4 regions of the Streptomyces sp. NPDC056738 genome follow, and region 1 is predicted to be linked to each of the others. Evidence: riboswitches for the same ligand, from Rfam matches in the RefSeq annotation. Region 1 holds a riboswitch; each other region holds the start of a gene.
The links. A riboswitch is a leader RNA that binds a small molecule or an ion and turns the genes downstream of it on or off. The one in region 1 is predicted to bind cobalamin.
Positions count from the first base shown of each region.

Region 2: it holds a riboswitch for cobalamin, as region 1 does, so the genes downstream of both, ACFRIC_RS20360 (ribonucleoside-diphosphate reductase subunit alpha) here and ACFRIC_RS22155 ((2Fe-2S) ferredoxin domain-containing protein) in region 1, are expected to answer to the same signal.
Region 3: it holds a riboswitch for cobalamin, as region 1 does, so the genes downstream of both, ACFRIC_RS02825 (CbtB-domain containing protein) here and ACFRIC_RS22155 ((2Fe-2S) ferredoxin domain-containing protein) in region 1, are expected to answer to the same signal.
Region 4: it holds a riboswitch for cobalamin, as region 1 does, so the genes downstream of both, metE (5-methyltetrahydropteroyltriglutamate--homocysteine S-methyltransferase) here and ACFRIC_RS22155 ((2Fe-2S) ferredoxin domain-containing protein) in region 1, are expected to answer to the same signal.

Region 1 covers NZ_JBHTZF010000008.1:125,593-131,438, reverse strand. The annotation lists gene alc (allantoicase) at 1-660, shown strand, start outside; gene ACFRIC_RS22160 (3-oxoacyl-ACP reductase family protein) at 785-1,561, opposite strand; cobalamin riboswitch at 1,659-1,784, shown strand; gene ACFRIC_RS22155 ((2Fe-2S) ferredoxin domain-containing protein) at 1,869-2,243, shown strand; gene ACFRIC_RS22150 (tachylectin-related carbohydrate-binding protein) at 2,507-3,796, shown strand; gene ACFRIC_RS22145 (hypothetical protein) at 4,022-4,222, opposite strand; gene ACFRIC_RS22140 (hypothetical protein) at 4,393-4,701, opposite strand; gene ACFRIC_RS22135 (helix-turn-helix domain-containing protein) at 4,860-5,846, shown strand, end outside.
Region 2 covers NZ_JBHTZF010000007.1:220,597-226,442, reverse strand. The annotation lists gene ACFRIC_RS20365 (ribonucleotide-diphosphate reductase subunit beta) at 1-533, opposite strand, end outside; gene ACFRIC_RS20360 (ribonucleoside-diphosphate reductase subunit alpha) at 533-2,914, opposite strand; cobalamin riboswitch at 3,046-3,195, opposite strand; gene ACFRIC_RS20355 (GNAT family N-acetyltransferase) at 3,248-3,766, opposite strand; gene mctP (monocarboxylate uptake permease MctP) at 3,881-5,491, opposite strand; gene ACFRIC_RS20345 (DUF3311 domain-containing protein) at 5,488-5,751, opposite strand.
Region 3 covers NZ_JBHTZF010000001.1:691,641-697,486, reverse strand. The annotation lists gene ACFRIC_RS02835 (CHAT domain-containing protein) at 1-253, opposite strand, end outside; gene ACFRIC_RS02830 (enoyl-CoA hydratase/isomerase family protein) at 921-2,051, shown strand; cobalamin riboswitch at 2,112-2,257, shown strand; gene ACFRIC_RS02825 (CbtB-domain containing protein) at 2,298-2,519, shown strand; gene ACFRIC_RS02820 (CbtA family protein) at 2,540-3,298, shown strand; gene ACFRIC_RS02815 (hypothetical protein) at 3,383-4,237, opposite strand; gene meaB (methylmalonyl Co-A mutase-associated GTPase MeaB) at 4,646-5,629, opposite strand; gene scpA (methylmalonyl-CoA mutase) at 5,626-5,846, opposite strand, start outside.
Region 4 covers NZ_JBHTZF010000001.1:479,930-485,775, forward strand. The annotation lists gene aceB (malate synthase A) at 1-1,257, shown strand, start outside; gene ACFRIC_RS01945 (3-hydroxybutyryl-CoA dehydrogenase) at 1,254-2,129, shown strand; cobalamin riboswitch at 2,309-2,551, shown strand; gene metE (5-methyltetrahydropteroyltriglutamate--homocysteine S-methyltransferase) at 2,718-5,036, shown strand; gene ACFRIC_RS01955 (MFS transporter) at 5,286-5,846, shown strand, end outside.

The DNA.
Region 1 (5,846 bases):
TGGACGACTCTGGTACCGCGCACGCCGGTCGGCGGTCACGCGGCCAACGGATTCACCGTCTCGGTCGAACAGCGCTTCACCCACCTGCGGGTCAACCAGCACCCCGACGGGGGCATCGCCCGGCTGCGCGTGTACGGCGAGGTCGTGCCCGACCCGCGCTGGCTGTCCGCCCTCGGCACGTTCGACGTGGTCGCCCTGGAGAACGGCGGACAGGTCGAGGACGCCTCCGACCTCTTCTACTCACCCGCCACCAACACCATCCAGCCCGGCCGTTCGCGCAAGATGGACGACGGCTGGGAGACCCGCAGGCGACGCGACGACGGCAACGACTGGATCCGCTACCGGCTCGTCGCCCGGTCCGAGATCCGCGCCTTCGAGATCGACACGGCGTACCTGAAGGGCAACAGCGCCGGCTGGGCCTCGGTCTCGGTGCGCGACGGCGACGGCCCGGACGCGGGGGAGTGGACCGAGATCCTGCCCCGCACCCGCCTCCAGCCCGACACCAACCACCGCTTCACCCTCGCCGCACCCGCCGTCGCCACGCACGCGCGCGTGGACATCTTCCCGGACGGCGGCATCTCCCGCCTGCGCCTCTTCGGCTCCCTGACGGAGGAGGGCGCGTCCCGCCTGACGGCACGCCACCAGGAACTGGGCGGCTGAGCGGCCCGGTTCGGCCCGCAGCCGGGCACACCACGGGGGACTCCGCTCCTCCGGAAGGGGCTCCCCCTTCCGGAGGAGCGGGCTCAGCGCATGCCGGGGCCGCCCCCGATCGGATCCTCGCTCGTCATGCCGCGTGTCCGCCGTCCACCGCGAACTCCGCCCCCGTGACGTATCCCGCCTCGCTCCCCGCCAGGTACGCGACGAGCGACGCGACCTCGTCGGCGGTGCCGAAGCGGCCCACGGCGGTCAGCGCGCTCTGGCCCGGCGCGTACGGGCCGTCCGCCGGGTTCATGTCGGTGTCGACGGGACCGGGATGGACGATGTTGGCGGTGATCCCGCGGCCGCCGAGCTCCCGCGCCAGCGCCTTGGTCAGGCCGACCAGCGCGGACTTGCTCATCGCGTAGAGCGTCCCTCCCGGACCGGGCACGCGCTTGGCCATGCAACTGCCGATCGTGACGATCCGCCCGCCGTCCCCGAGATGCGGCGCGGCCGACCGGGAGGCCAGGAAGACGCCCCGGACGTTCACGTCGAGCACCCGGTCCACGTCCGCCGGGGTCAGGGACTCCAGCGGACCCAGGACCCCCACCCCCGCGTTGTTGACGAGGACGTCGAGCCGCCCGAACTCCGCGACGACCCGGTCCGCGACCGTGCCGGACTCCGTCGCGTCGGAGGCGTCCGCGCGCAGGGCCAACCCCCTGCGCCCGAGCGCCTCGACACCCCGTACGACGTCCTCCGCGGCCTCCTTGCCGCTCACATAGGTGATGGCCACGTCCGCGCCCTCGCGGGCCAGCCGCAATGCCGTCGCGGCCCCGATGCCCCGGCTCCCGCCGGTCACGAGGGCCACCTTGCCGTCCATGTCTCGCTGAGAGGTCTGAGAGGTCTGAAGGGTCTGAGAAGTCATGAACCCATCCCAGCCGCCGCGGCCGCGGGACGCTGGCGGCGAACGGACACCGACATCGGCGGATGACATGATGACCGGCGACATAGGGCGACGGCGGAACGAGGAAGCCGGTGTGAATCCGGCGCGGTCCCGCCACTGTGACCGGTGAGCGCGCTCCGGCATGCCACTGCCCCGACCGGGGTGGGAAGGCGGAGCGCTCGGGGATCCGGGAGCCAGGAGACTCACGCGGTCGCCTCCTCGATCGACACCGGGGCGGATCTCCCCGGGAGGGGAGTGGTGCGCTGTGCCCAAGACGCCGGCGGAAGAGATGTCGGGGGAGTCCGCGGCGGTGCGCGGACCCGTGCCGTGCCGGGTCGTCGTGTGCCGGGACTGCTGCTGCGGCAGTCCCAAAGTGACCGGGGTGGACCACGCCGCACAGACCGCGCGGCTGCGCGCCGAGGTACCGGTGCGCGTCTCCGAGTGCCTCGACGTGTGCGACCAGGCCAACGTCGTCGTCGTACAGCCGTCCGCGGCGGGCCGGGCGGCCGGCGCGCGGCCCGTCTGGCTCGGACTCGTCAACGACCCCGAAGCGACCGAGGACATCGTGACCTGGGTACGCGCCGGCGGTCCGGGCGTCGCTCCGCCGCCGGACATCCTCGACCTGTACACCTTCACCCCGCCGGGGCGCCCGGCCGACTCCTGAGCCTGCGCACGCAGGGGCCGGCCGACCCGCCCCGGGGCGCCGAATGCGACGCCCCGGGGCATTTTGACGCCGTGTCAGGACGCAACGGGCCAAGGCCGTTTGCGTCCAGTCGATCTCTCTTCCACCCCGCCTGACCTGCGGCGAAAGTAGTTCTTGCCACCGGGCGACCCGCCCGGGACGACCTCCACGGCTGCACCTGCAGGGCAGCCGGGCGGTCGGTGACGTGCCTTCGCCCGTACGACTTCCACGCCGCAGGAGAGATCATGAAGTTCAGCCACGCCGTCCGCCGTACCACCGCAGCCGTCGCCGCCGTCGGCGCGATGTCCCTCGGCATGGTGGCCACCACCGCCGGCGCAGCACACGCCGTCGCGTCCTGCTCCGGGGACGTGTCGATGTACGGCACGCTCTCGGACGGCCGGCTGACGTACACGCAGATCGCGCCGGACACCGGCAACCGCGTCAAGACGCTCATCGGCCCGAACCTCGGCTTCACGCCCAAGGCGATGGCGACGCTCAACTTCAACACGGTCCTGGTCACGTCGACCACCGGCGACCTCTACCGCGTCGACATCCAGACCAACAACACCTCCCTCGGGGTCGCGGGAGTCGTCAAGATCTGGGACGGCGGCTGGACCTTCGACAAGATGGTCTACGACGGAGCCGGCCACCTCTACGGGACCGTCGACGGCCAGCTCCACCAGTACGTCGTCTCCCAGCCCAAGCCGGCGGGCTCGGAGCACATAGGCCAGCACGTCGTGATCGACACCGGCTTCGTCCTCAAGACGCTCGCCGCCGCGGGCGACGACCGCATCGTCGCCTCGACCGCCGACGGCCGGCTGCTCAGCTACAAGATCAACGGAGTGGACGACTGGGACCTCTCCGTCCTCAAGGCGAGCGGGTGGTCGGCGGTCGACTCGCTCTCCTCGCCGGGCGGCGGCCTCTACTACGGCCGCACCAACGGCGGCATGTACTGGTACTCCGACGCCGACCCGACCGACGGTGACGGCGGCGACATCACGTACCACTCCGACGACCCGGTGGACGCCTCCGGCTGGACCCAGAGCCTGTTGTCGGCCTACGCCAACAACTGCGCCTACGTGCCGGCGGCGCCGCCGAAGTCCGTCCAGGGCGGCACCATCTACCGCAGCGAGGTCATGGACCGGGCCAAGAACTGGTACAACCGCAACGTCCAGTACGACCAGGGCGCCTCCGCCGTGGACGTCGACGGCGACCACTCCTACCGCACCGACTGCTCCGGCTTCGTCTCCATGGCCTGGCACCTCACCACCTCGCTGACGACCGAGACGCTGCCCAGCGCGAGCACGCAGATCAGCAAGACCGCCCTCCTGCCCGGCGACGCGCTGAACGACTACTCCGAGCACGCCGTCATCTTCGCGGGCTGGAAGAACCAGGACGCGGGCACCTTCTACTACTACTCCGAGAGCAGCCCGGCCACGGACATGAACTACTCGACCGCGAACATCAACAGCGGTGACATCAGCGGCCACCCGGCCTCGGACTACGTCGCCCTGCGCTACAAGAAGATTGCCTGACACCCCACTTGACGCCTCGAAGGCCCCGCCGATCCCCGGCGGGGCCTTCGAGGCGTTCGCGCGCCCTGGGAGACGTCTGCCCTGCTCCGGCCCACGCCGAAAAGGGCGGTGCCCCTCGCCACGAGGGGGCACCGCCCTTTTCGGACTGGCGGACTGGCGGACTGGCGGACTGACGGGCCGACGGGCCGCGGCAGCGGCGAGCCGCAGCCGTACGCGGCGGGCGGGCTACTGCCAGCCGGCGTCCGTCGGAGCGACCTGCCAGCCGGCGTCTGCCGGAGCGACCTGCCAGCCGGCGTCGGAGGCGAGAACGGAGGAGGCCGGAACCGCGTCCGCCGTGGACCGGTGCGTGACCACCGGCGCGGCGAGAGCCGCGGCGACGACGAGGGAGGTGACCGCGGCGGCCTTGGCGATGCGGGTACGAAGCATGGCTGTTTCCGTTCCTTCCGGGACGAGATGCGGTGTCCGGCCTGGTGTCGCGCCCCGCGGTGGCGCTCTCCTCGGCCGGTGACTCATAGGTTCGTCGCAGCTCAGGCCAGAGGAAAGGGTTCACGGATGGACGGAAGCGGCCTTGGACCGATGCGTCCAGGCAGGCCGTTTCAGTCCACCGGCTGCGGCTCGAAGGCCAGGGGCATCAACGGCACCCCGGCACCGGTCGGCCGCGCCCCGGCCAACTGCGGTACGACGCGGAGCAGTCGGCGGGTGGCCCGCACCGCTCGTTCCTCCGCCTCCTCCAGCGTGTCCGCCAACAGGTAGAAGCCAAGGGTGAGTTCGACCGCCGAGACGGTGTGCACGGCGACGTGCTCGACACCGTCGCGGGGCACGATCGCCGCTCGCACCAGAGTTCTGATGTTCGGTGGCGGCTCGTCGCCGTACGGCAGTTCCAGATATGTGTGGACCAGGTACATGCGGTCCAGAATCTCAACGCGATGCGCCGACAAGTCGGCTCGCGTGATGGCCAGTTGAGGCCTTGGCCGGTTTGGTCCTTCCCCCTGTGGCGATCCCCGGTCCTCTGCGAAGATCATCGTGGGACAGGGGAGGGTCTGTGGAAACTGGGGGGAACCGGATGCTGACCGCACTTGGACTCGATACGGCCGCGGAGACGGTGTACCGCGCCATGCTCAGAAGTCCGGCAGCCGGTGTCGCGGCCCTCGCCGACACCGTGGGACTGTCCGGGGACGAGGTGCGCGACGCCCTCGACACGTTGAGCGAGCTGGCCCTGGTGCGCCCGGCCGCGGGGGACGCCGGCCGGCTCCGGGCCGTCTCCCCGGACATCGGCATGGAGATCCTGATGGGCCGCCAGCAGGCCCAGTTGGCGGCCCAGCAGCAGCGCCTCGAATCCTCCCGGGCCGCCGCGGCCCAGCTCATCTCCGAGTACGCCGAGCTCCGCCCGGCCACCAGCCATCCCGGGGTGGAGCAACTCGTCGGCCTCGACCAGATACGCGACCGGCTGGCCGTACTCACCCGCGAGGTGCGCGAGGAGTTCCTGGCCTTCGCCCCGGGCGGACCGCAGACCGCGGAGAACATGGCCGCCTCCCGGCCCCTCAACGAGGACCTGCTCGGCCGCGGGGTGCGCATGCGCACGATCTACCTCGACAGTGTCCGTACGAACCGGCCCACCGTCGAACACGCCACCTGGCTGGCCCGGCTGGGCGGCCGGGTCCGCACGGTGCCGTCCCTGCCGACCCGGATGATCCTCATGGACCGGGAGACCGCCATGATCTCGGTCAGCAGCGACGACACCGCCGCCGGCGCCGTCCTGCTGACCGGCCAGGGCACGCTCACCGCCCTGTGCGCGCTCTTCGAGACCACCTGGGAATCCGCCCAGCCGCTCGGCGAGACCGTCCCCACCGACCCGAACGGACTCACCGGCCAGCAGACGACCACGCTGCGGCTCCTGGCCGAGGGCCACACCGACGAGGCCATCGCCAAACGGCTCGGGGTCTCCCACCGTACGGCCCGCCGGATCGCCTCCGAACTCATGGAACGCCTGGACGCCCGAAGCCGCTTCGAGGCCGGCGTGAGGGCCGTCCAGCAGGGCTGGCTCCCGCCG
Region 2 (5,846 bases), on a different contig from region 1:
ATGCACGCGGCGAAGCAGATCAGGTTCAGCAGGAAGCGCCGGCGGTCCGCCTTGGTCTCCAGCCGCTCCAGCTTCTCCACCGAGTCCATCCACTTGAAGCAGAACTGCGCCTTCTCGCGGATGGAGGGGATGTTCTCGACCGCGTCGAAGGCCGCCGAGCGGTCCTCGGGGTCGGGCAGGTAGGTGTCGAGCAGCGTCAGATAGAACTGGACGTGCACGGCCTCCTCGAAGAGCTGACGGCTCAGGTACAGCCGCGCCTCGGGGGAGTTGATGTGCTTGTACAGCGTCAGCACCAGGTTGTTCGCCACGATCGAGTCGCCCGTCGCGAAGAACGCGACCAGCCGGCCGATCATGTGCTGCTCACCCGGCGTCAGCTTCGCGAGGTCGGCGACGTCCGAGTGGAGGTCGACCTCCTCGACGGTCCAGGTGTTCTTGATCGCGTCCCGGTAGCGCTCGTAGAAGTCCGGGTAGCGCATGGGACGCAGGGTGAGTTCGAAGCCCGGGTCGAGCAGATTCTTCTCGGTTGAGCTCATTACTGGCAGGCCTCGCAGGACTCGGGGTTCTCAAGGGAGCAGGCGACGGCGTCGGGGTCGGCCGCCTGCTGGACGGGGATCGTGGTCTCGGGCCGCGCCTGGGCCTGGGCCGCGCGGGCGATGCGCGTCGCGGGCCGGGACCGCAGGTAGTACGTCGTCTTCAGGCCCGACTTCCAGGCGTAGGAGTACATCGAGGAGAGCTTGCCGATGGTCGGCGTCTCCAGGAACAGGTTCAGCGACTGGGCCTGGTCCAGGAACGGGGTCCGGGCCGCCGCCATGTCGATCAGGCCGCGCTGCGGGATCTCCCACGCCGTGCGGTACAGGTCGCGGACGTCCTGCGGGACCCAGGTGAAGCCCTGCACCGAGCCGCTGGACTCGCGCAGCGCCTCACGGGTCTGCGCGTCCCACACGCCCAGCTTCTTCAGCTCGTCCACCAGATAGGAGTTGACCTGGAGGAACTCGCCGGAGAGCGTCTCGCGCTTGAACAGGTTCGACACCTGCGGCTCGATGCACTCGTACACGCCCGCGATCGAGGCGATGGTGGCGGTCGGAGCGATGGCGAGCAGCAGCGAGTTGCGCATGCCGACCTCCGCGATCCGCTGCCGCAGGGCCGCCCAGCGCTCCGGCCAGTTCAGCTCGACGTCGAAGTGGTCCGGGTGCAGCACGCCGCGGGCGGTACGGGTCTTCTCCCAGGCCGGGAGCGGTCCGTTGCGCTCGGCGAGGTCCGCGGAGGCCTCGTACGAGGCGAGCATGATCCGCTCGGCGATCCGGGTGGACAGCGCGCGGGCCTCGGGCGAGTCGAACGGGATCCGCAGCTTGAAGAAGACGTCCTGCAGGCCCATCGCGCCGAGACCGACCGGACGCCACTTGGCGTTGGAGCGGCCCGCCTGCTCGGTGGGGTAGAAGTTGATGTCCACCACGCGGTCGAGGAAGGTCACCGCGGTGCGCACGGTCTCGTCGAGCCGCTCCCAGTCGATGTCACCGCCGGTCACGAACGCGCCGAGGTTGACCGAGCCCAGGTTGCAGACCGCCGTCTCCCCGTCGTCCGTGACCTCCAGGATCTCGGTGCACAGGTTCGAGGAGTGGACCGTGTGGCCCGGCTCCGCCGTCTGGTTGGCGGTCCGGTTGGCGGCGTCCTTGAAGGTCATCCAGCCGTTGCCGGTCTGCGCGAGGGTGCGCATCATGCGGCCGTAGAGGTCGCGGGCCGGGATGGTCTTCCGGGCGAGCCCGGCCTCCTCGGCCTTGCGGTAGGCCGCGTCGAACTCGTCGCCCCACAGGTCGACCAGTTCCGGCACGTCGGCGGGGGAGAACAGCGACCAGACGCCGTCCTCGTTCACCCGGCGCATGAACTCGTCCGGGATCCAGTGCGCGAGGTTCAGGTTGTGCGTACGCCGGGCGTCCTCACCGGTGTTGTCGCGCAGCTCCAGGAACTCCTCGATGTCGGAGTGCCAGGTCTCCAGGTAGACCGCGGCCGCTCCCTTGCGCCGGCCGCCCTGGTTCACCGCGGCGACCGAGGCGTCGAGCGTCTTCAGGAACGGGACGATGCCGTTGGAGTGCCCGTTGGTGCCGCGGATCAGCGAACCGCGGCTGCGGATGCGGGAGTAGGACAGTCCGATGCCGCCCGCGTGCTTCGACAGCCGCGCCACCTGGTGGTAGCGGTCGTAGATGGAGTCCAGCTCGTCCAGCGGCGAGTCGAGGAGGTAGCAGGACGACATCTGGGGGTGCCGCGTACCGGAGTTGAAGAGCGTGGGGGAGGAGGGGAGGTAGTCGAGGCGGCTCATGAGCCGGTAGAGCGCGGCGACTTCCTCCACGGAGCGGACGGTGTCGTCCTCCGCGAGACCGGAGGCCACCCGCAGCATGAAGTGCTGGGGCCTCTCGACGACCTTGCGGGTGATCGGGTGCCGGAGCAGATAGCGGCTGTGCAGCGTGCGCAGCCCGAAGTAGCCGAACCGGTCGTCGCCCTCGGCGTCGATCAGCGCGTCGAGGCGGTCCGTGTGCAGCCGCACGAACGCGGCCGTACGGTCGGCGATCAGGCCCTCGTGGTGGCCGACGGCGACCGACTCGGAGAAGGTGGTGACGCCCTGGGAGGCGGCCTCGGCGGCGATGGTGATCGCGAGCAGCCGGGCGGCCAGCCGGGAGTAGGCGGGGTCCTCGGAGATGAGACCCGCGGCCGCCTCGGTGGCCAGTTCGCGCAGCTCGGCCTCGTCGGCGCGGGCGGACCGGCCGCGCAGCGCCGCCGCGGCGACCCGGCCGGGGTCGGCGTCGGGGAGGTCGGCGGTCAGATCCGTCAGGGTCCGCAGCAGCGCGGTCCCGGGACCGTCGGTCTCCACCGGGGCCTGCTGCGCGGTCACTGAAGCCGGATCGGCTGGCGCGATGGTCACGTGGGGCTCTCCTCGCTCGGCACGGGGCCTTACGGGGGGCACGGGGCACACGGGAGCGCTTTCGGGCAGCAGCGCTCCGCGTCCACCGGCCCATTCCGCGAGGCCCGGACGTCGTCGGCACCCGGGCCGGTCGGCCGGGGCGCGCTGTCGGCAGGTCCTCGGACTGACGCGAGTACGGGCACACGCAGACGCGAACACGCACAAGTACACCGTTGCGGGACAGTTCCGGATTCGCACCGGATTCCCCTGCGGCGACAGCGACCATGAGCATACATCTTGTGCCGGGCTTCGGGACTACCCCCACATGTTGTGTCCGCTCGATGTCCGAGAGCGCTACGGAGCGTGCTGGAGCGTCAACTCGTAAGTGAGCAGCCGGATGTCGTCGAGCTCCGGGAAGGGGTTCCAGTCGCGCTCCGGAGTGCGGGTGAAGCCGATGCGCTCGTAGAGCCGGTGGGCGCTGTGCATCGTGCGCTGGGTGGACAGCACGAGGCGCGCGCAGCCCTCCAGGGCCCGTGCCCGCGCCACGCAGGCGCGCACGAGGGCCTCGCCCGCGCCCCGGCCGCGCGCCTCCCGCGCGACCGCCAGCATCCGGATCTCGGCCTCCCCCTCGTGCGCCGAGTCGGCCATGGGGCTGCCGTCCGCCGCGAACGTGACACTGCCGAGCACCCGGTCCCCCTCGGCGGCCACCAGCACCTCGGCGACGGCCGCGCGCCCCGCGACGTCCCGCAGCCTCGTGAGGTACGCGTCGCTCTCCCCGAAGTCGAGCAGCCCGTCCCCGAGATAGGCCCGGGCCGCGATCTCGCCGATGACGGGGTACTCCTCGGGCCGCGCCGGCCGGATGACGATGTCCATGCGGGCGAGTGTGCCCGACCGGCACGGCGACGGGCCGCCGGTTTTTCACCGGTGGCCCGTCGTTCACGACTGTCCCGGCACCGGCCGGTGGGCCGGTCCCGTCCCGGAGCTCGCCTAGTGGGTCGCGTCCGCCGTGGCCGGCGGGAGTTCCGTCTCGACGCCCGGATCGCCGGAGTCGGCCGTGTAGTCCCCGGGCGAGGTCTCGTCCACGCCCTCCGGGGCCTTGAGCGCCCTGAGGACGAAGGTCAGGACGACGGCCACGGCCACGTTCAGGACGAACGCCGTCAGACCGATGTAGCCGATCTCCCCGATGCCGGGGATCTCCTTCGAACTGCCGCCGAAGTGCTTCTGCGTCGGGGAGGCCACGCCGTAGGCGGCGATCGTGCCGTAGAGCATCCCGACCGCCCAGCCGCCCAGCAGCGCCCAGCGGTGGAACCAGCGGGTGAACAGACCGCCGACCAGCGACGGGAAGGTCTGCAGGATCCAGATGCCGCCCAGCAACTGGAAGTTGATCGCGACGGTCTTGTCCATGGTCAGGACGAAGACCAGCGCGCCCACCTTCACCAGCAGCGAGACCAGCTTGGAGACCCGGGTCTCCTGGCGCGGGGTCGCGGCCGGGTTGAAGAAGTCCTTGTAGATGTTGCGGGTGAAGAGATTCGCGGCAGCGATCGACATGATGGCCGCCGGGACGAGCGCGCCGATGCCGATGGCGGCGAAGGCGACGCCCGCGAACCAGTCGGGGAACATGTTCTCGAAGAGCTGGGGGATGGCGAGCTGGCCGTTGGTGACCTTCACGCCCGCCGCGATCGCCATGAACCCGAGCAGGGCGAGCAGGCCCAGCATCAGCGAGTACAGCGGCAGGATCGTGGTGTTGCGGCGGATCACCTCCCGGCTGCGGCCGGACAGCGTCGCGGTGACCGAGTGCGGATACATGAACAGGGCCAGCGCCGAGCCGAGCGCGAGGGTGGCGTACGTCCACTGGCCCGCCTCGGCGGGGACGACCCCGCCGGCGCCCGCGGCCGTGTACTTGGCGCCCGCCGCCTTGAAGATCTCGTCGAAGCCGCCCAGCTTGATCGGGATGTAGATGATCGCCACCGCGATCACGATGTAGATCAGGGTGTCCTTCACGAACGCGATCAGCGCGGGTGCCCGCAGCCCCGAGGAGTAGGTGTACGCGGCCAGCACGCCGAAGGCGATGAGCAGCGGCAGGTCCTTGACGAACCAGTTGGTGCTGTCGCCGCCGCCCACGCCCATCACGTCCAGGACGGCCTGGATGCCGACCAGTTGGAGCGCGATGTACGGCATGGTGGCGAGGATGCCGGTGACGGCCACGGCGAGGGACAGGCCCTTGGAGCCGAAGCGGCCGCGCACGAAGTCCGAGGTCGTCACATAGCCGTGGCGGTGGGAGACCGACCACAGGCGGGGCAGGAAGGTGAAGATCAGCGGATAGACCAGGATCGTGTACGGCACCGCGAAGAATCCGGCCGCGCCCGCCGCGTAGACCGCCGCCGGCACCGCGACGAAGGTGTACGCCGTGTAGAGGTCGCCGCCGAGCAGGAACCAGGTCACCCAGGTGCCGAAGGACCGTCCGCCCAGGCCCCATTCGTCGAGGGTGTGCTCGTCGGCGGCCCTGCGCCAGCGTGCCGCCAGGAAGCCCATGACCGTGACGGCCAGGAAGAAGAAGATGAAGACGCCGAGAGCGACGCCGTTCACACCGTCGTTCATGCTTCCGCCCCCTCCTTCACGGAGGTGCGGGCCCGCTGGTCACGCTTCCACAACTGGTAGGCGATCACCGTCAGCAGGGTGGAGAGGGGTACCCACAGCAGTTGGTACCAGTAGAAGAACGGGACACCGATGAACGCCGGGTCGGTCTTTGTGTAGGAGCCGACCCACAGCATCGCCACGAAGGGCGCGAGCAGACAGAGGGCGATCACCACTCGTACCGGTGTCACCACGGGTGGTTTCACTTCGGGCAGGTCTGACATCGGGCGACTCCGTCCCCTCATCGATCACCTGGGTAACGCGCAGGCAATCTAGGGGACGGTCCGGCTTTAGGGAACACCGCAGCACGGACGGTGTG
Region 3 (5,846 bases), on a different contig from region 1:
GCCCCGCACGAAAGAGTCCATACCGGAACTCAACGGGTGGCATCGCGGTCTGCTCGGACCGTGACCAGATCTGCGTCATCCGGCGTCGCAACAAGACCGCCTCGTGGGCCGGCTGCTCGGTAGGAGGGTCCTCTACAAGGTCGTGGAGCGTTGTGGCTTCGGCGAGGAACTCGTCATCGGAGAGTCGCTGCGGGTGATGGGCGAGCAGATGCCGTGCCCGCGCGGCCAGACCTGGGTCAATCATCAGCAGCATCCCCTCGGCTCACCCGTGCACGGGCAATCGGCGGCGGCTTCCACACCGGACTCCCTGCAGCCCGAGCCACGCCGGGCAGGCCCCTCGGCCAGACCCCGCCGACCCTCCCATCGGTGATCGTTTCCAGCCTCGATGGGTGCTCCGTGATCGCACACCACGCCGGTACCCCGCCCACGCAGCCAACCATTCCCCACCTGGACCAGAGCCACGCTCGGTTGCGCCTGGGTACACCTGATCGGTTCCACGACAGGGCCTGGGACGGTCGAACGGGTCGTGAAACTGGGGTAGTTGGGGCAGTTGGCGGCCTGGAGGCGAGACGTGCTCGAGCGGTTGCGCCCCGCCCGGCGCCGACGCACCCCACCGCCGTCAGCCCGGTGGCCGGGGCGGGGGCCGAAGTCGCCGGCGCCCTGGTGTCGTCCTTCCGGTGCCGAGGGGCCGCGTCCCGGACGGCGGTGACACCTCGCTCCGCAGGCTCCCGGTGGACGTGTGATCCGTGTCCTCGCCGCAGCCAGGCCGGAGGAACTGACCGCGCGGGCCGTTCGATCGCGGGACGGGTGTGGTGGGTACGGTGGTTCGGAGGCCGTGGTGACCCGCGCGGCCGGGACGTGGAAGGAACCACCGAGATCATGCGCGTCATCGTGACCCGTCGCCCTGCGCAGGCGTTCGGATGAGCGGCTCCCAGGCATCCGGCCCCGAGGCGTCCGGCCCCCAGGCTTCCGGCGTGGAGGAATCCGTCCTGCTGCGCACCGAAGGACGCGTCGGCCGCATCACCCTCAACCGGCCCAGGGCGCTGAACGCCCTGAACCACGCGATGGTGCGGCGGATCGACCGGGCGCTCACCGCCTGGGAACACGACCCCGCCGTCGAGACCGTCGTCATCACCGGGGCCGGGGAGCGCGGCCTGTGCGCGGGCGGCGACATCCGGGTCGTCCACGACGACGCGCGCGACGCGGACGGCACCGCGTCGGCCGCCTTCTGGCGCGACGAGTACCACCTCAACGCCCGCATTGCCCGCTACCCCAAGCCGTACGTGGCGGTCATGGACGGCATCGTCATGGGCGGCGGCGTCGGGATCTCCGCCCACGGCGGCGTGCGGATCGTCACCGAGCGCTCGCGCGTGGCCATGCCCGAGACCGGCATCGGTTTCGTCCCCGACGTCGGCGGCACCCGTCTGCTCGCCCTCGCCCCGGGCGAACTCGGCACCCATCTCGCCCTGACGGGCGCCTCGATCGGCGCCGGGGACGCGCTGCTGTGCGGCCTCGCCGACCACTTCCTGCCGGCCTCCTCGCTCCAGGGGTTCGTGTCCGACCTCGCCGACCGGCCCGTGGCCGAGGCCGTGGCCGCTCACGCCCGGCCCGCCCCGCCGGCCGAACTCGCCGAGCGGCGCGGGTGGATCGACGCCTGCTACGACGCCGGCTCGGTCGAGGAGATCGTCCGGCGGCTGCTCGCGACCGACGACCCGGCCGCGAAGGAGACGGCGGAGATCCTGCTCGGCAACTCGCCCACCGCTCTGAAGGTCACGCTGGCCTCCCTGCGCCGCGCCCGGCGGCTCGGATCGCTGGAGCGTGTTCTCGACCAGGAGTACCGCGTCTCCTGTGCCGCCCTGTCCGCCCCCGACCTGGTGGAGGGCGTCCGGGCCCAGATCATCGACAAGGACCGCCGGCCGCGCTGGTTCCCGGCCACACTCGCCGAGGTCACCGACGCCGACGTCGAGCGCTTCTTCACGCCGCTGGGCGAGCGTGAACTCGGGCTGTCCGAGGGCGAGTCCGGCACGGGTGCGGGGGCGGAAGAAGGCTGAGGACGGGCGTGTCACCTGGGACGAGAGGAAGATCACCCCGGTCGGCGCGGTCTTGGCCAGGTACGCGCCACGCGGTACGGTCGGTCCGATATCGATGACGTCAAGACGGAAGCCGGTGCAAATCCGGCACGGTCGCGCCACTGTGAACGAGCCGTCCCGGCCACGCCGGGACCTCGTGAGTCAGACCCGTAGGCGGCATCCTGTGCACCACCGAGATGGGACGCGAACTCCCGAGGAGGTCCTGCCATGGCGCAGACCGTCGCTCCGCCGACAGCCACCACCCCCGCTCTCCCCGCCAAGCTGCCGATCGGCGCGATCGTCCCCTGGGCGGCCTTCTTCGGCATCCTGATGCTGGTCCTGCTGTACTTCGTCGGCGCCGAACAGGGCGCCACCTCCGTCGTCTCCGGCGAGGACGTCCACGAGTGGGTGCACGACGCCCGCCACCTGCTCGGCTTCCCCTGCCACTGACGCGAGGAAGAGCACTCGTCATGAACTCCGCAACGGTAAGAAACCTCCTCGTACGCGGCATGCTCGCAGGCCTCGCGGCCGGTGTACTGGCCCTGGTCGTCGCCTACTTGCTCGGTGAACCGAGCGTCGACAGCGCCATCGGCTTCGAGGAGGCGCACTCCCACGCGCACGGGCACGAGGTCGAACTCGTCTCCCGCAGCCTCCAGTCCACCGCGGGCCTGGCCACCGGTGTCCTGGTCTACGGCGTCTCCTTCGGCGGCATCGCGGCGCTCGCCTACTGCTTCGCCCTCGGCCGTGTGGGCCGCTTCGGCCCGCGCGCGACCGCGCTCCTGCTGTCCGGGACCGCGCTCCTCGCCGTGTACGTCGTGCCGTTCCTGAAGTACCCGGCCAACCCGCCGTCGGTCGGCGACCCCGACACCATCGGCAAGCGGACCGCCCTGTACTTCCTGATGATGGTCCTCAGCGTGCTGCTGGCCGTCGCCGCCACCATCCTCGGCAAGCGCCTGGCTCCCGCTCTGGGCGCCTGGTACGCCACCGTCGTCGCGGTGGCCGCGTTCGCCGTGGTGATCGGCCTGGCCTACGCGTTCCTGCCCGCCGTCAACGAGGTCCCCACGGACTTCCCGGCCACGCTGCTGTGGCGCTTCAGGCTCTCCGCCCTGGCCATCCAGACCGTCCTGTGGGGCGGATTCGGCCTGGCCTTCGGCGAGTTGGCCGAACGCATGCTCAACCCCAAGCCCGCGAAGGTACCTTCCGGGCACTCGGTCCCGGCCGCGAGCTGACCGGTCCGGAATGCGAGAGAGCCCCTCGGATGTTCCGAGGGGCTCTCTCGCGTCAGGGCCCTGGAGACATGCCCGAGGCCGGTCTCATCGACGGCCGGCTTCCTGCCGGAGCGCCTCCGCCTCCGGGCCGGGCCCGGCGTCTCGGCGTTCCCGGACCTGTGCGTAGGCCATGAGGCCGAGCAGGACGGCGAGCAGCACGGCCGACGAGCCCGCGGTGCCCAGGTCGAGACCTCCCTTGGCGAGCGGTTTGGTGAGGAAGTCGCCCGCGGTGGCGCCCAGCGGCCGGGTGAGGACGAAGGCGATCCAGAACAGCAGGGCGTTCGACACCGTCGGCACCTTCATCAGCGCGACGAGCACCGCCAGTACGCCGGTGACGAGCAGCGCCCCGCCCAGGTAGCCGAGGCCGGAGCTGTCGGAGAGGAAGTCCCCCATCGACGTACCGAGGGTGTTGGAGACGAGGATCGCCGACCAGAACAGAGCCTCGCCGCGGAAGGTGACGATGTCCCGGATCTGAAAGGTCATCCCGCTCAGTTTCCAGGCGAGGAAGATCGCCAGGAGGAGCGAGACGAGGATCGCCGCTCCCTCGGGGTAGCCCAGACCGAGGCCCTGTGGGCCCCAGCCGAGCGAGGAGGCGCCGCCCGAGAGGTACTTGGCGCTGGCATCGCGGTTCATGAAGTCCGACATCGTGGTGCCGGCCATGCTGGTCGACAGGATCACGGTCCAGTAGAAGAACGGGTTGTACCGGCGGGACCTGAGCTGGACGACCAGCGTCACGACGAAGAGCAGGAACAGCACGATCGTGGTCACGAAGTAGCCGAGCTTGAGGGTCTGGGCGAACAGATCACCCGCCGTCTCACCCAGGGTCGTCGCGGCGATCTTCATGATCCAGAAGGCCAGCGTCACCTCGGGCAGCTTCTTCATCACCGATTTCGTCGTCAAAGGGGTGCTCCTGCGGTGTGTGGGGGATTCGATCTCGGTCGAACCTTGACAAGGTCGACCTGAACGCGTCCTGAACGTGCGCGGCAGGCGTATTGACGTACCGCGCCCGCGGTGATCCCACTCTGGTTCTCGGCACCATCTGTACCTCGCTCGGTAGCGACGCCCGCCCGGCTCGAAGACCCGTGGGGAGCACAGGAGGGCCCAAGAGCGGGAGCACCGGAAGGTTTCCGGTGCTCCTGTGTACGGTGGCCACGCGTGCCGTGTTCATGGCCGGACCGCCGCAACGCCCGCATGGACAGGGCTGGTTGTGGACCGTGCGCGCGGCCGACCGACACCGCTGCGGTCGGCCCGCGCACGCGGCTTCGAGCGGTGGCCGGGCTCCGACCTGCCCCGCCACCGCCGTCCGACTCAGCGGCTTTCGCCGCCGAACACCTTGAGAATGCGCTCCGCCGCGAGCGTGGCCGTCAACTCGCCCTCCCGGACCTGGCGTTCGAGGTCGGGGGCCACCTCCCGTACGGCCCGATCGGCGTGCAGGCGGCCGAGCAGTTCGTCCCGGACCATCGTCCAGGTCCAGTCCACCTGCTGGTCACGGCGCTTCTCGGCGAGGCGGCCGGTCGAGTCGAGCAGCGTCCGGTGCTGCTCCAGGCGGTCCCAGACAGTGTCCAGACCGGCCGACTCACGGGCGCTGCAACTCAGCACCGGCGGCGTCCAGACGGCGTCCTTGCCGTGCATCAGCCGCAGCGCGCCCGCCAGTTCACGTGCCGCCGACTGCGCGTCCCGCTGGTGCGGGCCGTCCGCCTTGTTGACGGCGATCACGTCCGCCAGCTCCAGGACACCCTTCTTGATGCCCTGCAACTGGTCCCCGGTACGTGCCAGCGTCAGCAGGAGGAAGGAGTCGACCATGTTCGCGACCGCGGTCTCGGACTGGCCGACGCCGACCGTCTCCACCAGCACCACGTCGTAGCCGGCCGCCTCCATCACCACGATCGACTCGCGGGTCGCCTTCGCCACCCCGCCGAGCGTCCCGGCCGTGGGGGAGGGGCGGATGAACGCGGCCGGGTCCACGGCCAGGCGCTCCATACGGGTCTTGTCACCGAGGATCGAGCCGCCCGTACGGGTGGAGGACGGGTCGACGGCGAGGACCGCGACCCGGAAGCCGAGCGAGGTCAGCATCGTGCCGAACGCGTCGATGAACGTCGACTTGCCCACGCCCGGCACCCCGCTGACGCCGATGCGCCGGGCCTTCCCGCTGTACGGGAGCAGCTCGGTCAGCAACTCCTGCGCCAGCGCGCGGTGCTGGGGCCGGGTGGACTCGACGAGCGTGATGGCGCGGGCGACCAGCGCCCGCTTCCCGTCGAGCACACCCTTGACATAGGTGTCGAGTGGGATCACAGGTCGTGCCCGAGGTCGGCAGAGAGCCGCTGGACGAGGTCGTACGCCGCGTCCGGGATCACCGTCCCGGGCGGGAAGACCGCCGCCGCGCCCATCTCCAGCAGCGTCGGCACGTCCTGCGGCGGGATGACCCCGCCGACCACGATCATGATGTCCTCCCGGCCCTCCGCCGCCAGTTCCTCGCGCAGCGCCGGTACGAGGGTGAGGTGCCCGGCGG
Region 4 (5,846 bases), on a different contig from region 1:
ATGGCGGACTTCGAGGACGCCACCGCCCCCACCTGGGCGAACATCATCGGCGGCCAGCTCACCCTGCTCGACGCGATCGAGCGCCGCATCGACTTCACCGCCGAGGACGGCAGGGAGTACCGACTTGCCGACCGGGAAAGGCTCGCCACCATCGTCGTCCGGCCGCGCGGCTGGCATCTCACCGAGGACCACCTGGAGTTCGACGGCGGACCGGTGCCCGCAGCCCTCGTCGACTTCGGGCTCTACTTCTTCCACTGCGCGCGGCGTCAGATCGACGCCGGGCACGGACCCTACTTCTACCTGCCAAAGCTGGAGAACCGGTACGAGGCACGGCTGTGGAACGACGTCTTCCTCACCGCGCAGGAACTGCTGGGCATCCCCCGGGGCACGATCCGGGCCACGGTCCTCATCGAGACGATCACCGCGGCCTTCGAGATGGAGGAGATCCTCTACGAGCTGCGCGAGCACAGCTCCGGCCTCAACGCGGGCCGGTGGGACTACCTGTTCAGCCTGATCAAGACCCTCGGGCATCGCACCGACTTCCTCCTCCCCGACCGGGCGAAGGTCACCATGACCGCGCCTTTCATGCGGGCATACACCGAACTGCTCGTGCGCACCTGTCACAAGCGCGGCGCCCACGCCATCGGCGGCATGGCGGCCCAGGTGCCGAGCAAGGACCCGGCCACCCACGAGGCGGCGCTCGCCACGGTACGGCTGGACAAGGAGCGCGAGGCGGAGGACGGGTTCGACGGGTCCTGGGTCGCCCATCCCGGGCTCGTCCCGGTGTGCCGTGAGGTGTTCGACGGTGTCCTGGGGGACCGGCCCGACCAGACCGACCGGACGCGGGACGACGTGGACGTCCGGGCCGCGGACCTGCTGTCGGTGCGCCGGATCACCGGACCGCCCACGCCGGAGGGCGTGCGCACCAACATCGCTGTCGCGTTGCGGTACTTCGCCGCCTGGATGCGGGGTCAGGGAGCGGTCGCCCTGTACGGCCTCATGGAGGACGCGGCGACCGCCGAGATCGCCCGCGTGCAGATCTGGCAGTGGCTGCGACACCGGGTGATCGACCGGCTGGGCGTGGTCGACATCCTCGACGAGGAACTCGCCGCGCTCGGATCCGAGTACCCGTGGGCGGACCTCGACGCCGTGCGCGCACTCTTCGAACGCACCGCCCTCAGCGGCGAGTTGCCTCTCTTCTTCACCCCGGACGCCTACTCCGGGCACCTCGTGCGGCACGCGGAGCCCCGATCGTGAGCGCCGGCTTCCGGCGCGTGGGCGTGGTCGGGGGCGGCCGGATGGGCGCGGGCATCGCCGAGGTCTGCGCGCGGGCCGGACTGGACACGGTGGTCTGCGAAGCCGACGCGACAGCCGCCCGCGCAGCCCGCGAACGAGTGGCCTCCTCTCTCGAACGGGCCGTACGCCGAGGCAAGTTGGAGCCACAGGCAGCGCGGGACGCCCTCGCCCGCATCGTCTTCACGGGCACTCTGGACGACCTGGCCGACCGGCAGCTCGTCGTCGAGGCGGTCATCGAGAACGCCGACGCCAAGACCGAGGTGTTCGCCGCCCTCGACAAGACCGTCGAGGATCCGGGTGCGGTGTTCGCGACGAACACCTCCTCCTTGCCGGTGATGCGGCTCGGGATGGCCACGAGCCGTGCCGACCGCGTGGTGGGACTGCACTTCTTCAACCCGGTGCCGGTGCTGCCGCTGGTGGAGGTCGTGGCCTCGCTGCACACCTCGCCGGAGACCGTGACCGCGGTGGAGGACTTCGCCACGGGCACGCTCGGCAAGACGGTGATCCGCTCACGGGACCGAGCCGGCTTCGTCGTCAACGCCCTGCTGATCCCGTACGTACTGGCGGCCGTCCGGATGGCGGAGTCGGGCTTCGCCACGGCGGCCGACATCGACACCGGCATGGAGCTGGGCTGCGCCCATCCGATGGGCCCGCTCAAGCTCGCGGACCTGATCGGCCTGGACACCGTCGCCTCGATCGCGGAATCGCTCTACGACGAGTTCAGGGAACCCCTCTACGCCCCGCCCCCGCTGCTCCAGCGCATGGTCGAGGCGGGACTGCTGGGCCGGAAGACCGGACGGGGATTCCACACCTACGGCCAGGCGACAGCCTGAACATCCTGCCCCGACCGGGCCGAGGGCCGGACCGCACTGCCGACCGAGGGAGCCGGCGGACGCCTCACGGGGGGAGGGCGACGGGAAGCGTGGGGGCGGCGCTTCCCGTCGTCACCGCGCCCGTGTCCCCGTCACCATCCGAATGCCGGACGGGGTCGGCCGCGCGGGCGGATTGCCCTAGGGTGGGCGGTGCAGCTGGTTCGCCCCGTCCGCCAGGCGGGATGCGTCGTAAGAGGGAACCCGGTGGGAATCCGGGACTGCCCCGCAGCGGTGAGCGGGAACGACCGCCGTCATACGCACTGGGTCCGACGAACCGGGCCTGGGAAGCGACGGCCAGTAGGTGTCTCGTATCGCTCGTACGAAGTGTGTACGAGGAGACGTGCCCGTGAGTCCGAAGACCTGCCCGTTGCCCGCGCGCGAAAGGACTCGTGCGCGGATGTCCCGGTGACCTCGTGGGCGGGTCGGCGTACATATCGGACGGAAGATCGCGCCGTGCCGCGCGAGGTCGGTTCCGCCCGGTCCGTCACCCCTTCGCGCTCGCGTCCCGTCACCGGGATCCCAGGGAGATATCTCGCGAAGGAGATTTCCGTGACAGCGAAGTCCGCGACCGCGGCAGCACGGGCCACCGTGTACGGCTACCCCCGCCAGGGACCCGACCGGGAACTGAAGAAGGCGATCGAGGGCTACTGGAAGGGCCGCGTCACCGCCGACGCCCTCCACCGCGCCGCCGCCGACCTCCGCGCCGCGAACTGGCGCCGGCTCACCGAAGCCGGTGTCGACGAGGTCCCGACCGGCGACTTCTCGTACTACGACCACGTCCTCGACACCACCGTCATGGTCGGCGCGATCCCCGCCCGCCATCGGGCCGCCCTGGAGGCGGACGCCCTGGAGGGCTACTTCGCCATGGCGCGCGGTACGCAGGATGTCGCACCGCTGGAGATGACCAAGTGGTTCGACACCAACTACCACTATCTGGTGCCCGAGTTGGGCCCTGACGTGGTCTTCACGGCCGACTCCACCCGGCAGGTCGCCCACCTGAAGGAAGCGCTCGCCCTCGGACTGGACGCCCGTCCGGTCCTGGTCGGGCCGGTCACCTACCTGCTGCTCGCCAAACCCGCCCCGGGCGTGCCCGCGGACTTCGAACCGCTCACGCTGCTGGACCGCCTGCTGCCGGTGTACGCCGAGGTCCTCGCCGACCTGCGCGCGGCCGGAGCCGAGTGGGTCCAGTTGGACGAGCCCGCCCTCGTTCAGGACCGCACCCGGGCCGAACTGGACGCCGCCGCCCACGCCTACCACGCGCTCGGCAGCCTGACCGACCGGCCCAAACTCCTGGTCGCCTCGTACCTCGACCGGCTCGGCGAGGCCCTGCCGGTGCTGGCCAAGGCCCCCGTCGACGGGCTCGCCCTGGACTTCACCGACGCCGCGGCGGCCAACCTCGAGGCCCTCGCGGCCGTGGGCGGTCTGCCCGGCAAGCGACTCATCGCGGGTGTCGTGAACGGCCGCAACATCTGGATCAACGACCTGGCCAAGTCCCTCGCCACCCTCGGCACCCTGCTGGGTCTCGCCGACCAGGTCGACGTGTCGGCGTCGTGTTCCCTCCTCCACGTCCCGCTCGACACGACCGCCGAGCAGGACATCGACCCCCAGATCCTGCGCTGGCTCGCCTTCGCCCGCCAGAAGTCCACCGAGATCGCCACCCTCGCCCAGGGCCTGCGCCTCGGCACCGACGCGATCGCGGGCGAACTCGCCGCGAACCGCGCCGACTTGGCCTCGCGCGTGAACTCACCGATCACACACGACCCCGCCGTCCGGGCCCGCATCACGGCCGTCACGGACGCCGACGGCCGCCGCTCACAGCCCTATGCCCGGCGGGCACCGGCTCAACGAGCCCGTCTCGGCCTTCCCCTGCTGCCGACCACCACGATCGGCTCCTTCCCGCAGACCGGCGAACTGCGCACCGCCCGCGCCGACCTGCGGACGGGACGCATCGACGCGGCAGGCTACGAGGAGCGCATCCGGGCCGAGATCCAGGAGGTCATCGCCTTCCAGGAGAAGACCGGCCTGGACGTCCTGGTGCACGGCGAGCCCGAACGCAACGACATGGTCCAGTACTTCGCCGAGCAGATGACGGGATACCTGGCCACGCGGCACGGTTGGGTGCAGTCCTACGGAACTCGCTACGTCCGTCCGCCGATCCTGGCCGGGGACATCTCCCGCCCCGGACCGATGACCGTGCGCTGGACGACGTACGCCCAGTCGCTCACCTCCCGGCCGGTGAAGGGCATGCTCACCGGCCCGGTCACCATGCTCGCCTGGTCCTTCGTCCGCGACGACCAGCCCCTCGGCGACACCGCCCGACAGGTCGCCCTCGCCCTGCGGGACGAGGTCGACGACCTGGAGACGGCCGGGACTTCGGTGATCCAGGTGGACGAGCCCGCCTTGCGCGAGACGCTGCCACTGCGGGCCGCCGACCGCCCAGCGTACCTCGCGTGGGCGACCGAGGCGTTCCGGCTGACCACCGGAGGCGTACGGCCGGACACCCAGATCCACACCCACATGTGCTACGCCGAGTTCGGGGACATCGTCCAGGCCATCGACGACCTCGACGCCGACGTCATCAGCCTCGAAGCCGCCCGCTCGCACATGCAGGTCGCGCGCGAGCTCGCCGCGCACGGCTATCCGCGTGAGGCCGGGCCCGGCGTGTACGACATCCACTCGCCGCGGGTACCCAGTGCGCAGGAGGCCGCCGCGCTCCTGCGGACCGGGCTCGAGGCCATTCCCGCCGAGCGGTTGTGGGTCAACCCCGACTGCGGCCTGAAGACCCGCGGTTGGCCGGAGACCCGCGCCTCTCTGGAGAACCTGGTCGCCGCCGCCCGCGAGGTTCGCGAGGAACTCTCCGCCCGCTAGCCAGAGGCCCCATCGGCCGGGGGAGGAAGCAGCCACACCGCCTCCTCCCCCGGCCCCGGGTCGAGACCGCGCCGGCTCTCACCAAGTCACCTGGTGTCCGACCGTGCGCCCAGCACCGACCGATGCCATGGATACGACAGGACTCGCCCCCTCACGCGCCGCTCAGTAACGCCACTCTCTTGCACTTGCACGTAATATGCAACAAGCTGTCGGAATCCTTACCGCCTGTTCGCGACAGGGAGCCCCGCCATGCCCCGTCTACTGCCGAGCACCGGACCACAACGCGTCCTCGCCGCCTCGAACTTCGTCTACACCGTCGGCAGCGGCCTGTACCTGACCGCCGGGGTTCTGTACTTCACGGAGGCGGTTCATCTCCCGGCCGGCCAGGTGGGACTCGGACTCGGCGCGGCCGGACTTGCCGCCCTCGCCCTGGGCGTCGCGGTCGGTCATCTGGCGGACCGATACGGAGCACGCGGCGTCTACATCGCCACCCTGGTGGTGCAGGCACTGGCCACGGCCGGCTTCGTGCTGGTGGACGGCTTCTGGTCGTTCCTTCTCGCGATCACCACGGCCGCCGGAGCCAAAGCGGCCGGGAAAGCCGCCCACGGTCCCCTCATCAGGCACTACGGAGGGAACCGGCCGCAGGAGTTCCGCGCCTATCTCCGCGCCGTGACGAACGTCGGCGTCTCCCTCGGTGCCGTGGGAGCGGGGCTGGCCGTCCAGGCCGCCACGCTCACGGCCTATCAGCTCATGGTCATCGGCAACGCGATCGCCTTCGCGGTCTCCGCGGCGCTGCTCGTCGCGCTGCCG